DNA from 4 places in the Paenibacillus sp. AK121 genome. Region 3 is predicted to be linked to each of the others. Evidence: riboswitches for the same ligand, from Rfam matches in the RefSeq annotation. Region 3 holds a riboswitch; each other region holds the start of a gene.
What was found. A riboswitch is a leader RNA that binds a small molecule or an ion and turns the genes downstream of it on or off. The one in region 3 is predicted to bind cyclic di-AMP.
Positions count from the first base shown of each region.

Region 1: another riboswitch for cyclic di-AMP. It lies ahead of KSP24_RS13500 (TrkH family potassium uptake protein); the one in region 3 lies ahead of KSP24_RS22750 (resuscitation-promoting factor).
Region 2: another riboswitch for cyclic di-AMP. It lies ahead of KSP24_RS09005 (hypothetical protein); the one in region 3 lies ahead of KSP24_RS22750 (resuscitation-promoting factor).
Region 4: another riboswitch for cyclic di-AMP. It lies ahead of KSP24_RS23945 (3D domain-containing protein); the one in region 3 lies ahead of KSP24_RS22750 (resuscitation-promoting factor).

Region 1 is NZ_JAHPJM010000006.1:226,103-229,311, forward strand. It holds gene KSP24_RS13495 (potassium channel family protein) at 1-173, opposite strand, end outside; gene KSP24_RS13500 (TrkH family potassium uptake protein) at 192-1,532, opposite strand; cyclic di-AMP (ydaO/yuaA leader) riboswitch at 1,941-2,093, opposite strand; gene KSP24_RS13510 (CPBP family intramembrane glutamic endopeptidase) at 2,355-3,209, shown strand, end outside.
Region 2 is NZ_JAHPJM010000004.1:59,797-63,005, forward strand. It holds gene kdpA (potassium-transporting ATPase subunit KdpA) at 1-764, opposite strand, end outside; gene kdpF (K(+)-transporting ATPase subunit F) at 910-987, opposite strand; gene KSP24_RS09005 (hypothetical protein) at 1,171-1,566, opposite strand; cyclic di-AMP (ydaO/yuaA leader) riboswitch at 1,680-1,853, opposite strand; gene KSP24_RS09010 (glutathione peroxidase) at 2,318-2,803, shown strand; tRNA gene KSP24_RS09015 (tRNA-Leu) at 2,952-3,034, opposite strand.
Region 3 is NZ_JAHPJM010000017.1:80,808-84,016, forward strand. It holds gene rsmA (16S rRNA (adenine(1518)-N(6)/adenine(1519)-N(6))-dimethyltransferase RsmA) at 1-46, opposite strand, end outside; gene rnmV (ribonuclease M5) at 54-599, opposite strand; gene KSP24_RS22750 (resuscitation-promoting factor) at 745-1,893, opposite strand; cyclic di-AMP (ydaO/yuaA leader) riboswitch at 2,165-2,444, opposite strand; gene KSP24_RS22755 (TatD family hydrolase) at 2,645-3,209, opposite strand, start outside.
Region 4 is NZ_JAHPJM010000021.1:11,083-14,291, forward strand. It holds gene KSP24_RS23940 (polysaccharide deacetylase family protein) at 214-1,020, shown strand; gene KSP24_RS23945 (3D domain-containing protein) at 1,218-1,886, opposite strand; cyclic di-AMP (ydaO/yuaA leader) riboswitch at 1,893-2,062, opposite strand; gene KSP24_RS23950 (amino acid ABC transporter ATP-binding protein) at 2,306-3,028, opposite strand; gene KSP24_RS23955 (ABC transporter substrate-binding protein/permease) at 3,015-3,209, opposite strand, start outside.

The sequences.
Region 1 (3,209 bases), on a different contig from region 3:
TCCTCATCTGTAGCGTCCGCCACGACAGTATGTGTCAGGATCTCACTCATACTGTCTACAACATCCTCATTCCGATCAATGCCCAGCACCTCGCACCCCATATCCACCAATTGCAAAGCCAGGCTTGAGCCAAACCGTCCCAGGCCAATGACTACAAACTGCTGCGTTTTCATATCTACTCGAAAACTCCCTTACCCTATAATTATTTTACCTTCTGGATGACGATACAATTCCTTACCCTTTTTCGGTCCCAGTGCATAAGCTAGCGTGAGTGGACCCAGCCTGCCTGCAAACATCGTCAGAGTAATCACCAGCTTGCCTACAACTGACAAATCAGGTGTAAGCCCCATAGACAGCCCTACTGTACCAAATGCAGACACTGTCTCGAACAAGATCATTAGAAAATGATGATCTTCGGTTGCGGACAGAATCATCGTCACCCCAATCACGAACAGCAGCCCCAGCAAGGTAATGGTCAAAGCCTTATAAATTCGTGCCTGCGCAAGTCGGTACCGAAACAGCACAATATCTTCCCGTCCCCGCAGCATCGAAAACACCGCTCCAATGAGCAGGGCAAATGTAGTGGTCTTAATCCCGCCCCCAGTGGAGCCAGGCGAAGCTCCAATAAACATAAGTATGATGATAAAAAACTGCGTAGCCTGCCGCAAGCCTGCAATGTCCAGCGTGTTGGCACCTGCGGTACGTGGAGTAACGGACTGGAATAAAGAACCCAGCAGTTTACCACCCCAATCAAGCGAACCAAGCGTCTTTGGATTCGTAAACTCAAATACAAAAATGACGAGCGTCCCGACGACAATCAGAGCAGCTGTCATGCTGAGTACCACCTTGGTATGTAAGGATAGTCTCTTACGCTTACGATAATCTGCCAGGTCTGACATCACTACAAAACCAATACCACCCGAAATAATGAGAAACATGGCTGTAAAATTAACAATCGGATCATATACATAACCTGTCAGGCTGCGAAATTCACCGAATAAATCAAAACCAGCATTATTAAACATGGAAATGGCATGCCAAATTCCAAAATAAATCGCCCTGCCGACAGGCATATCAAATGACCAGCGAATCGAAAAAATAGCTGCACATACGCCCTCAATCATCAGCGAGTACCATAGCACCTTGCGGATCAATCCAACAATTCCTTCGACAGAGGTCTGATTCATCGCTTCTTGCAAAATAAGGCGCTCCCGCAAGGAAATGCGACGTTTGAACACCAGCGCGATCAAGGTAGCCATGGTCATAAAGCCAAGACCACCGATCTGGATCAGCGCAACGATAACGATTTGACCAAAGGTTGTAAAAAAGAGCCCTGTATCCTTAACGACAAGTCCGGTTACACAGGTCGCGGATGCGGCAGTAAACAAAGCGTCTATAAACGCAAGTGGTTTTCCTGTTGTATTAGAGATGGGCAGCATTAACAATAAACTACCTATTAGAATGATAATGGCAAAGCCTGCAACGAATATCTGCGGTGGAGAAAGCCGAAGCCAGCGTGCATTGGGATTCATCTATTCATCACTTCTCTCCTAATCCTTAAAACTATAAAAACAGTGACTTAATACGGTGTAAGCCCGCTACGCGTTCCATTTATCTTCCGATCGTCGTTGCCCCTGATTTTTTTGATTTTCCAAACCTTAAGTAGCTATAATTAGCATTCCCTGAATACAGGAAGAATGCATGTCAAACACTACTCGGCTCCCTGTGCTATTGGCGAGCAGCAGCGAAGGGGGCAGAATTGTTCTGAAGAAGCGAAGCGTTTGCCTTTATCTCCGGATTTTAACCATTAAAGGGTTTATACAATCAAAAAAATCCGGGGATAACTGCAATTGGAAGAATAATCTGAACCCGCAGCGGTCTAACCAATCCAAACACTTTTATACACACAAAAAAAGACACCGGAAAACCGAGTGCCTGACTTGGTTCCTGCCCACAGCCTACGAGGTTAGCTGACGGATTCGGACAGCACAGTATGCCCTATTTACACTTCCGGTCCATCAGGATCGGCTGTAAAATTCACCCCAGTAACATGGTTCCCCCGTTTTCTCATAGAAATTCGGCTTAAATGTATATCATTACCCATATATTTCATAGGCATTGCCTCAAGATTATAATCCTTCTCTATCCAGATCACAAAACCGATTTCGCCGAAAAAACGTGAAATTGGCTTTAATTCGCGAATAGACATCGATTAATCACAGCTTATCTAATTTTATTAAAACTTTAAAGTGCTTTCACTCTATTTTCATGAATATCGCTGGTCTGTTGGCGGGAACCTGTGCAGTATGATATCTTTAATGGATGTTCTTATTTACAGATTAAGGAGGAAACTCATGAATCCTATCGGGAAACCGGTCGTGCTCACGGCCAACTTCAAAAAATTAGGCTTGCTGGGCGGGGTTGGCCTGATTTGCTTTTTTATCTTTCAATTGCTTATTCCCTCAATTAGCAATCCAAGTCCGGAATCATTGATGAATGCAAAGGTCATCAGCAAACAAGAAGCGGTCATACACGCCCTGGACTTTGCCCGTTCCGAGCTGGGCTATACGGAATCACAGCCAGAGAAGCCCGTCGTAACCTATCAGGCTGAAACAGATTTGTACGGTTATTTATCCAGAGAAAAATTGGTTCAAGAGTACGATCGTACATGGAAAAAAAATTATCCTTATGAAACCTTTCGGGTTGATTTGCCTGACTCCTCAGCGAAGGGCAAGCTGCAAATCCATGTGGATTTATCCACTGGGAAGGTCGTTAGCTTTAAACGGATCACCTCCAGCACCAATTACACACAGGCTGATGTTTCTACAGATGAACAAGCACGAAGCAGACTTGTACGTGTAGCTGAGGGTGACATGACGCTCGAAGCCAAGGAACAGGCTGCAGCAATATGGATCAAACGCTTTGGCTTTAAGCCATCTGAATTGAAGCTCGCGACCACTGAGGGGGAAGGTGGATTAAAATATACCGTGGACGAAAAGAAAATCGGCGCCTCGGTACTTACGCTGGCTTTTACTTTTGAAGACGGGGATGTTCGCTCGTTTACCCAAAGCTTTTCGGCCCCTTCGTCCTATACCGACTATGTTAAAAAGCAAACATACTGGGCGAATTGGATGACTTATGCGGGTTATGCCCTATTTAGCTTTGTCCTGGGCGTACTTGCCATTGTGTATGCGTCACTCACTCGACGA
Region 2 (3,209 bases), on a different contig from region 3:
TCCAGTACGTTCGTCCAAGGACTTGGATTCTCAAAAGGATGAGCAGAATTAGCTCCCGCAAAACCGCCCCCGTTCGTGCCCAAATGCTTGATGGATTCCAATGAGGCAATAGGTCCCATAGCAATCTGCTGCTGTGTACCGCTTAAAGTCGTAATATCCGCTGTAGGCTGTAGCGTCTGTGGTACTTTTAGTCCCACCAGCACCAGCGTAAGTATAAAGGCAAGCGGCAGGAAAATCCGTATGTTGGCTTTAATAAAATCTTGAAAAAAATTACCCAGCCCTTCACCGCGCCGCGTCAATCCCCTCATAAAAGCCGCAGCAACCGAAAACCCCGAAGCAGCCGAAGTAAACATCATCATCGTGACGAACGCCATCTGTGTCAGATACGTAAGCCCGCTCTCACCGCTATAATGTTGGAGATTCGTATTGGTCATAAAGCTGATTACCGTATTAAAGGCCAATGATGCTTCCATATTACTGTTTCCAACCGGATTGCCTGGGAGTATAGCCTGCAAGCGCAATAGCAGGTAGCTGATCCCCACAAGCACCACATTGGTTGCAATGAAACTCATAGCATACGTGGTCCAACGCATGCTGTCCTGTTTCTTCAAGCCTACAACCCTATAAATCAGCTTTTCCGTTCCACTAAAAATCCGATCCGTCCGATTCGGTTCATTCGAGAATACGTGATACATATAGGTGCCCACCGGCTTTACCAAGAGCAGCAATATGACGATCACAATTCCAATTTGCAGTAGCTCCATCCTCTATTCCTCCTTAAAATGCTCCTGCATTTGGAACAACAGACCTGCTTCAGACCATCCATTGAGTGCACACGTTTGCGAAAATCTGCCCCTCTGATGCTTCATTCTTGATCTGCTGTTCCCGCCTGCTCGATCCTATAGTTGACTAGAACTTTTCAGGATTCAGGAGTGCGTAGATTAAATACACGAACACAATAACCGTGAGCCCTAGCACAACGATCATCCTCTTCGCCCTCCTTTTGAGGTCTGCGCATCACACCAGCGTATAAACAGTAATATCACTCCATAACTCACAGCCATTACGAGCAGCATGTATAAATCCATCATGTTCCTATCCTCCGTATCGCTCCTCAGATTGTCCTTTTGATTCCATCATAAAATCATAAACCAGCTATGTTATAAGTGCTTATCCGTTCAGCAGGAAACCCACCTCTCCGTTCAATGTGTAGATCACATGGTCCGCTCCCAATCCCCGATAAATTCCTTGCGGATTACAGCCGTGCGTAATAACATAGATCGATTCTGATGTTAGTGGCCGACATATTTGCAGGAAACGGCAAGTCAAATTCAAGCTGTTTTCGAACAAATACACACTCCCAATTTCTTTACTAGGAAAATTCCATTTTCCCGCTTGCATGGTATTGATGCGCACAATGTGCTCCACACCCATTTTTTTGAGCTGTCGTTCCTCCTGAGTGCTATTTGTGAGAACTGCAAACGCCAATTTTTTGAACATAAGCAATTTCACAAAACTTCTGCCCGCTTCATTCGGTGCAGTGACAATAATTAACCGACCTTCCATCAGTAGCTCCTCTCCCGGTATAAAAAGACAACAAAAAGAAGCCGAAGGAAAAAGGCTTCCTCCGGCTTCATACATTCCATGATAAAATAAACCATGGTTGCACACGGCGGTTTGTTGCCTCTCCCTGTACGCTTACGAGGTTAGCTGTCGGATTCGGACGTGAGAGTCGCCCTATTTACGGCACTTGGCCGGAAAATTCACCCCATGAGACACACACGGCTTGCAAAACCGTACATACTCGTTGGTTCCCCCGCTTTTGCAACTGCAAAATTCAGCGCTTTAGACAATTCGTTGTTGCTTCATTGGTGTTAATTTGAAATTACGTCTTGAATCATACACCCGTGCAAGGAAGACTGTAAAGCTCAACGGCGGGGCTATAAACCACCCTTTAGAGCATAGGAGATTAAGAATAACGCTTACAAGGCAGCTATGCTTCTCGTATCTCTTTAAAACTCTGTATTTCACCCCTTTTTGAAAATGAAAGGCATGTCAATATTGGCGTAGTGTATGGCTTAGTTACTCCTTATTTGCAAAAAGGAAAGAAAATACGCTATACGTGCCAGATAATTACCGATTGAACCCGTTTTTATGAGAAGAAACACCTCAATTAGCTCCATTTGAGGTGCGATTTACCGTTTTGAACAAAAGACGATTTTACAATGGTCCAATGCCCGTATACTCTTCCGGACTTGCAACCCCTTGTTGAGTTGCTTACAATTTAATTGCAGAATATTGAATGAGGAGGGATATCTTGACCGTATATAAATATGATGCACAGACCCTACAAGGGGTACAAATTCCGTTATCCACATACGAAGGGAAAGTTCTACTTATCGTGAATACTGCCAGCAAATGTGGGTTAACCCCCCAGTACAAGGCGCTACAAGAGCTATATGACCAGTATCATGAACAGGGGCTCGAAATTTTGGGATTTCCCAGCAACCAGTTCGCCAAACAAGAGCCGGGCTCCAGCGAGGAGATCTCCGAGTTTTGCCAAATCAATTACGGTGTGACCTTCCCCATGTTCGCCAAGACAGATGTCAACGGTGATCAGGCACATCCTCTATTTCACTACCTGACCCACACCGCTCCAGGAGTATTAGGCTCCAAAGCGATCAAATGGAATTTTACTAAATTCTTAATTACACGAGAAGGTAACGTATTTAAGCGTTATGCGCCGCAAACCACTCCAGATAAGCTTATAGGAGATATTGAGAAGCTTTTGCGGAAAAACTGACATCTTTCTTCATTACAGTTAACGAGCGGTCCGCTGTCCATATGACCGCTTCTGTAACAGAATGATATAACGAAAAATATTTAACGAAAAAAGCACCCCTTCACGTAAAACGTGTCAGGATGCTTTTTCAACTGGGTATTGCACATAATGCGGTCGAGAGGACTCGAACCTCCACGGGCGTACGCCCACTACCCCCTCAAGATAGCGTGTCTGCCATTCCACCACGACCGCATGTCATAATGTATTGAGGCAACAGATTTATTATACTCTCTCAGCAACAATTTGTAAACAATAATATTATAATTTTTTTAATGTAACTTTATATAACATATATAAGCGATAAAATTATTTAATTTGACATGAAAGAGCTCAAAGTGTAAATATATATTACATAAATAATTGAACT
Region 3 (3,209 bases):
TTTCCTTCGTACGCCGCGGTGTTGCTATATCTTGAATCCCTGTCATACGGATATCACAATCCTTCACTTTCGATTTGTGCCAGCGCGCTGGCAAATTCCTCACGACTGATCTGAAATACAGAGAGCCGCTTATGTAGCTGCTTTCCGTTACAATAGCCAATACCCAGTACATTCCCCAAGGCCATACGGCGTGCAGCAGCATTGGGGTGGGTAATAAGTCCAGCGTCAATCAGGTCCGCCATCTCAATCAGCGGTTCGGCGCCTTCCACTGTCGTATGTACCCGTGCGAGAGCATGTCTGATGGCTTCCGGGGAGGCATTCTCCACGCCAATATCCCCTTTGCGCGTCGCCTCTGCCTCAGGTATAAATGCCTGCTTGCAGCCGGGGACCTTAGAGGCGATAATTTTACGGATACGCTCCCCTGCATGATCGGGATCAGTTAAAATAATGACCCCCCGCCGTTCCTGTGCCAATGCAATTTTCCGCAGCGTCATTTTATTAATGGCTGAACCGCCAGTTTCTATCGTATCTGCTTCGACAGCACGGCGAATGGCTACCGTATCATCCCGGCCTTCCACCACGATCACTTCCTTGATCATCTTCGTTTCCCTCCACTGCTACACAGCAACATATATTATCTTTCCCTGCTTTTGAAAACAAAATAAGAAGAGGATATCCTCTTCTTAGCATGGTATAACTATGTTGTTAATACTATCGCATTGTCCTCAACATACACAACCTGTTTTAGTTGATTTCCGGCTTTACAGGTCCGATAACATATACGGTTTTACCGTGCTTACGACCAAATTGGTTAGCCCGGCTTAAACTCTCATAATACACATCGATTTTGTGGCCTTTAATCGCGCCACCGGTATCCTCCGCACGGCGGAAGCCTACCCCTTCAATATACACCCACCAGCCGATGGGAATTACATTCGGATCGACAGCGATGGTGCGTCCTTCCGTGACACGCGTGCCGGAGGCGGTACGTGTACCGATACCTGGCTCCTGGGCAGAGTACGCCGTCATGGAGACATTTTGTAAAACTTTTTTATAATTAAAATTAATACCTGCTTTACGGACAGCACTGCCCGAACTAACCTTTGTAGCCTTAACCGCATCTTTAGGGCCGATGGAAGCAGCTAGAACGACCGGTTTTTTCTTCGTTCCTACCGCAATTACCTTATCCACACGATTTTGTGCGACTTCCTTGTTGACCAGCTGTTTGGACACCAATTTCCCATCATGGTATACCTTTTGAACATGCTGGACTACCACACCCGATTTGCCACTTTGAATGACTCGATTATCGCCTTTATAGAGACTTGGATCTGCCGTTTTGATGACCTGATAAGGCACTTGTTTTTTCTGTTCGACCTGCTGTTTCTTCACACGGACGATTTTTATGTCCATGTTAGCTGAAACAGAGGCATCCAACGCAGGGTAAACTTTATCCGTTGATGATAATTTATAGCCCGAAGTGCGAATGGCACCCTCTACTGTATTTTCTGTTGTGTACAGCTTTTTCGTCTCATTGCCTGAGGATACTTTAACCTGATTGGCACGTTTAATGACTACGCGATCCCCATCTTGTACTGCTCCGTTTAGCGGCATGGAAATTGTATCATGCGGCTGAAGTGAAATAGAATGCTCATTGAGCAAATCTTGGAGCTTGGATTCCCGGGTTTCTACCGCAGATGCCTTACCATCGATGACAAAAAAGACTTGTTTTTTAGATTGCGTGTACATCAGAATTGAAATCATAATCGTTAGTGCGATTAGAAAAATAGCAACCAAAGCAGCCTGGCGCACATTCTCTTGCTTCCAACGTAATACGTAAGACATGCTGGATGAGCGTGACTCATGGGTCTCCTCTTTTCGGAAAATGCCCATTTCCTCCGTCCTCCTTACATAGCCCGCCGTCTGGAGTAAGACATAGTTGATCGTTGACGTGACTATAACAGATTTTCTACAAGACAAGCCCGTACTGCGACTGTCCTGCACCATGTACCCGTCTTCGCGGCATGCTGTCCTCCCCTGTTTAACCACAGTATGATGACAGATTTTCTTTTATTCACAACAAAAAAAGCCAAAGAAAGAGACTAGAGAGCTCTTTCGTGGCTTCCGACATGTGTGAATATGCGGGAAAACTTATGCACGAGATGGCTTCTCTCTTGTTACGCTTACGGGGTTAGCTGTCGGGTTCGGACGTAGAGAGTCGCCCTAGCTTAGGTCAACCGCTCATGGCGGTCGCCTTCACATTCACCCCGAAGACCCAGAAAGAAATCGAAATACGGCTTCTCTACCTGTTCAATCCCATCCGGGAAATGAATTTCGGTCGAGCCGGCTACTGAGAGATATTATCTCTTGCACATACACCGGACGTACTGTAAGCCATATCGGTTCCCCCGTTCCCTGTAAAAGGGACTCAGCGAGACTGGTTCATGAAATGATTTGTTGATGTTTACACTCAACAACAATTCACTGAAAAGATGATATCCTGTTTCCATGCATGTTGTAAAGCAGGTTTCAAGTACATTTCTCAAAATATTCGGTTAAAAAATTGTAATATTCTTGAGTTTCCTGCAACAAAATCATAATTAGCTCCGTCTATCTCTTTATTTTGATTGATTTCTTCGCTTTTTCACTGAATGTCAAATCGTTCCAAGGCATTTTGGGTCGTAATGGATACCAATTCCTCCACCGTAATTCCCTTAATTTGGGCAGCTGCCTCTGCCACCAATCTCACATGTGCCGACTCATTTCGCTTCCCACGAAACGGATGAGGCGTCAAGTAAGGCGCGTCCGTTTCAATAAGCAGACGGTCCAACGGTACCTGGGCCAGCACCTCTTTTGGCTGCTTGGCATTTTTGAACGTTATGGGCCCGCCGAAGGAAAGGTGGAAACCCATATCCAGCACCATTTTAGCTGTCTCCCAACTCCCAGAAAAGGAGTGCATGACTCCGCCAATCTCGCCCGCCTTTTCCTCACGTAAAATCCTCACAATATCTTCATGTGCATCCCGGTTATGGATAACAATTGGCATGTTGAGCTCACGTGCCAGGCCAATTTGATTTCGAAGTACCCGCTGCTGCACATCCTTTGGTGATGTATCCCAATAATAATCCAGACCGATCTCTCCGATCGCTACAACCTTTTTATGACTGCATAACGATGCAATCCATTCTAAATCACCCTCCTGCATTGTA
Region 4 (3,209 bases), on a different contig from region 3:
GTAAGGCTAAAACTTGCGAAAATGCTTCAGTTTTCGGTCATGTTTAAGAGAATATGTACGTTTACTTCGTCATCTTCACGGATACCCGCTTCATGATGTACTTCTCTTCAGCCGTGTAGGGCTTCACTCAATCACCAGCATAATTTTAATAGGACAGGTACATAATAGCTGAGAGCACCACTAGGTACCACTGCACGGAAAGGGGGAATACAAATGCGGTACAGGGGAGTGTTGCCATGTTTAGCACTGTTACTAGCATTTTCAAGTTTTCCCGTTCACGCGGACACGCCTTCCAACATTGGAACGCCCCATCCCAAGGAAGCTGTTGTCGCTACTTCGGTATATCAAAGTAAAGATCGAGCTACTCCAACATTAGCGATGCTACGAAAAAAGCATGCGGACATTTTTAAAATGTGCGGCCCGCACACCCGCCAAATTGCCTTAACCTTTGATGATGTGCCCGATTCAAGGTATACGCCGCAGGTTTTGGACGTATTACACGCAAATGGTATCAAAGCTACCTTTTTTATCGTCGGCCACCGTGCGGAAAAGCATCCGGGGATCATACGCCGTATCATCCGTGAGGGTCATGCTATAGGAAACCATTCCTATACTCATCCGGATTTCAGGAAGGCCAGACCAGAACGTTTTCGCCACCAGATTACAAAAACAGAACGCATTTTAGAAGCCAGTATAGGTTTTCGGCCCAGATTGATACGACCACCCTATGGTGAAATCACGGAGCCTCAAATCCAGTGGGCACGTCGTCATGGGTACATGATCGTCAATTGGAATGTGGACTCTCTAGACTGGAAGGGATTAAGCAAAACACAAATTCAGCGCAACGTGATCCCGGCTACCGGACCTGGCTCCATTATTTTAATGCATGCAGGTGGAGGTCAAAGTTCCAACTTGCAAGGCACTGTCCAAGCTTTGCCGGGTCTAATCCACTCTCTAAAAGCTAAGGGCTACAAATTTGTCACTGTCCCCCGGCTACTTCACACATCGGAACGAAAATAACAGTATGTCTAAGCTTCAAATATACCAACAACGTAAAAAGGCTGCCTTAACGAGCAGAATACTTCTGCTTGTAAGACAGCCTTTTTTAGCGATAAACAACCGGGCCTAATAAAAAGTTGTCCCAGTTATATGTTGTATGATAGATCAAGTTTACATAACTTATATTATGTTTAATTAAATCATACATAAGCACAATGCTATTTATCAATGACGTACAGTTTCACATTCTGGAAGCCGAAGTCGTTCACGAATGATTTATTGCCAGGGATAAAGATATCAATCCGCTTTCCGGTAATAGCACTGCCCTGATCACGGGCAACGGCCACAAAAGAATGGTCTGGCAATCCGGGATGGGAATAACCTGTAACTAGCACCTTTGTTCCCATAGGAATGACTTTCGGGTCTACCGCAATTGTACCTAGCTTAAGCGGATTGCCGTAATAATCGACCGCACCCCATTTGCCATTTTCATCAGCTGCGGCAGAATATGCTGTAGCTTTAACATCAACTACTTTACTGTATTTAAATGTTTTGCCCCATGCTTCAATTGTTGGCTTCTCATTCGCTGGTGCTTTCTCTGTAAGAAGCTGTGGCTTCGAATCCGAAGCCGCCTTTACACTTTTTTCGTCTGGCACTTTAATTTGCAGACCTGCATATATGTTGTTGGACGCAATATCCGGGTTAGCCTTCGTCAACTCATCTACTGATACCCCATAACGTTGAGCAAGCAAAAAGAAGGTATCGCCTTCTTTGGCAGTGTGAAGCGAAGCAGCATCTGCTACTCCAGCTGTCTGTGCCAGCCCTGCAATAGCTGCAGCAAGCACCGTAAATTTCATAGTTTTTCCAATATGTTTTAAATGTTTCAAAGATATGTACCTCCTCTGTTATGCCTGCGAAGTTAGCTGTCGGATTCGGACTCAGGAGAAGCCCTATGCTTGTGCAATTCACCCCTAGGCATATTCCACAACATCTCTATGATGCATTGGAATCATTGCCGTTGTTACGTCCCCCGCACTTCCCATGGTTTGAGCCCAGCACCTGAGTATTTATTATCATTACTGCTGCCCCGGTAAGTTTTGGCTTACTGCATAATATCACAATTTTGTAACCTTATCTGCATGAAAATGTTGGTAACCTTGAATATCATACTATACTCGTTACAATTTTGTCATCAAGAATCCGTTTTCTGTTACGAAAATATGGAGATATAGTGACAAAAAGAGAAAAGCCCTCCGTGAAACATCATCACGAGAGAGCTTTGTTAATATTTCATAAAAGCATTTTCTTACAGCACTTTAGCAAGAAAATCACGGGTACGGTCATGGCTTGGAGTACCGAATACTTGCTCAGGCGTACCTTGTTCTATAATTTGACCGTTGTCCATAAAGATGATTCGATCCCCTACCTCACGGGCAAAGCCCATTTCATGCGTCACGATCACCATCGTCATGCCGCCCTCAGCGAGCTTCTTCATCACGTCCAGAACCTCTCCAACCATTTCAGGGTCAAGGGCAGAAGTAGGCTCATCGAACAGCATTACGTGCGGCTGCATGGCCAAAGCACGTGCTATCGCAATACGTTGTTTTTGACCGCCAGATAACTGGTTTGGGTAGGTATTCTTCTTATCCTCAAGACCCACGGTCCGCAGGAGCTCCAGTGCAATTTTCTCCGCTTCTTTCCCCGACTGCTTTTTCACCTGCGTTGGTGCAAGCGTCAGATTCTGCAGTATTGTTTTATGCGGAAACAGATTAAAATGCTGGAAAACCATCCCCATCTTCTCCCGAGTCGCATTAATATTATGACCACGGGCCGTAATCGGCTCACCCTCAAACAAAATTTCCCCTTCTGTTGGCTGTTCCAACAGATTCATACAACGCAAAAACGTACTTTTTCCTGAACCACTCGGGCCGATAATGACGACTACTTCACCTTTGGCGATATCTATATCAATGCCTTTTAAAATTTCATTCTTACCGAATGATTTACGCAGTTGTTTAACGGTGATCACTGGCTCTCAACTTCCTTTCCCATAAACCCAACAGCTTAGATAAGCTGAATGTCATTACAAAATAAATAGCGGCTGCGATTACGAACGGACTCAAGCCTTCGTAGGTAATATTCTTAATGACCTGGGCTTGATACATAATATCCACCATCCCAATGGTCGAAATAATTGATGATTCTTTAAT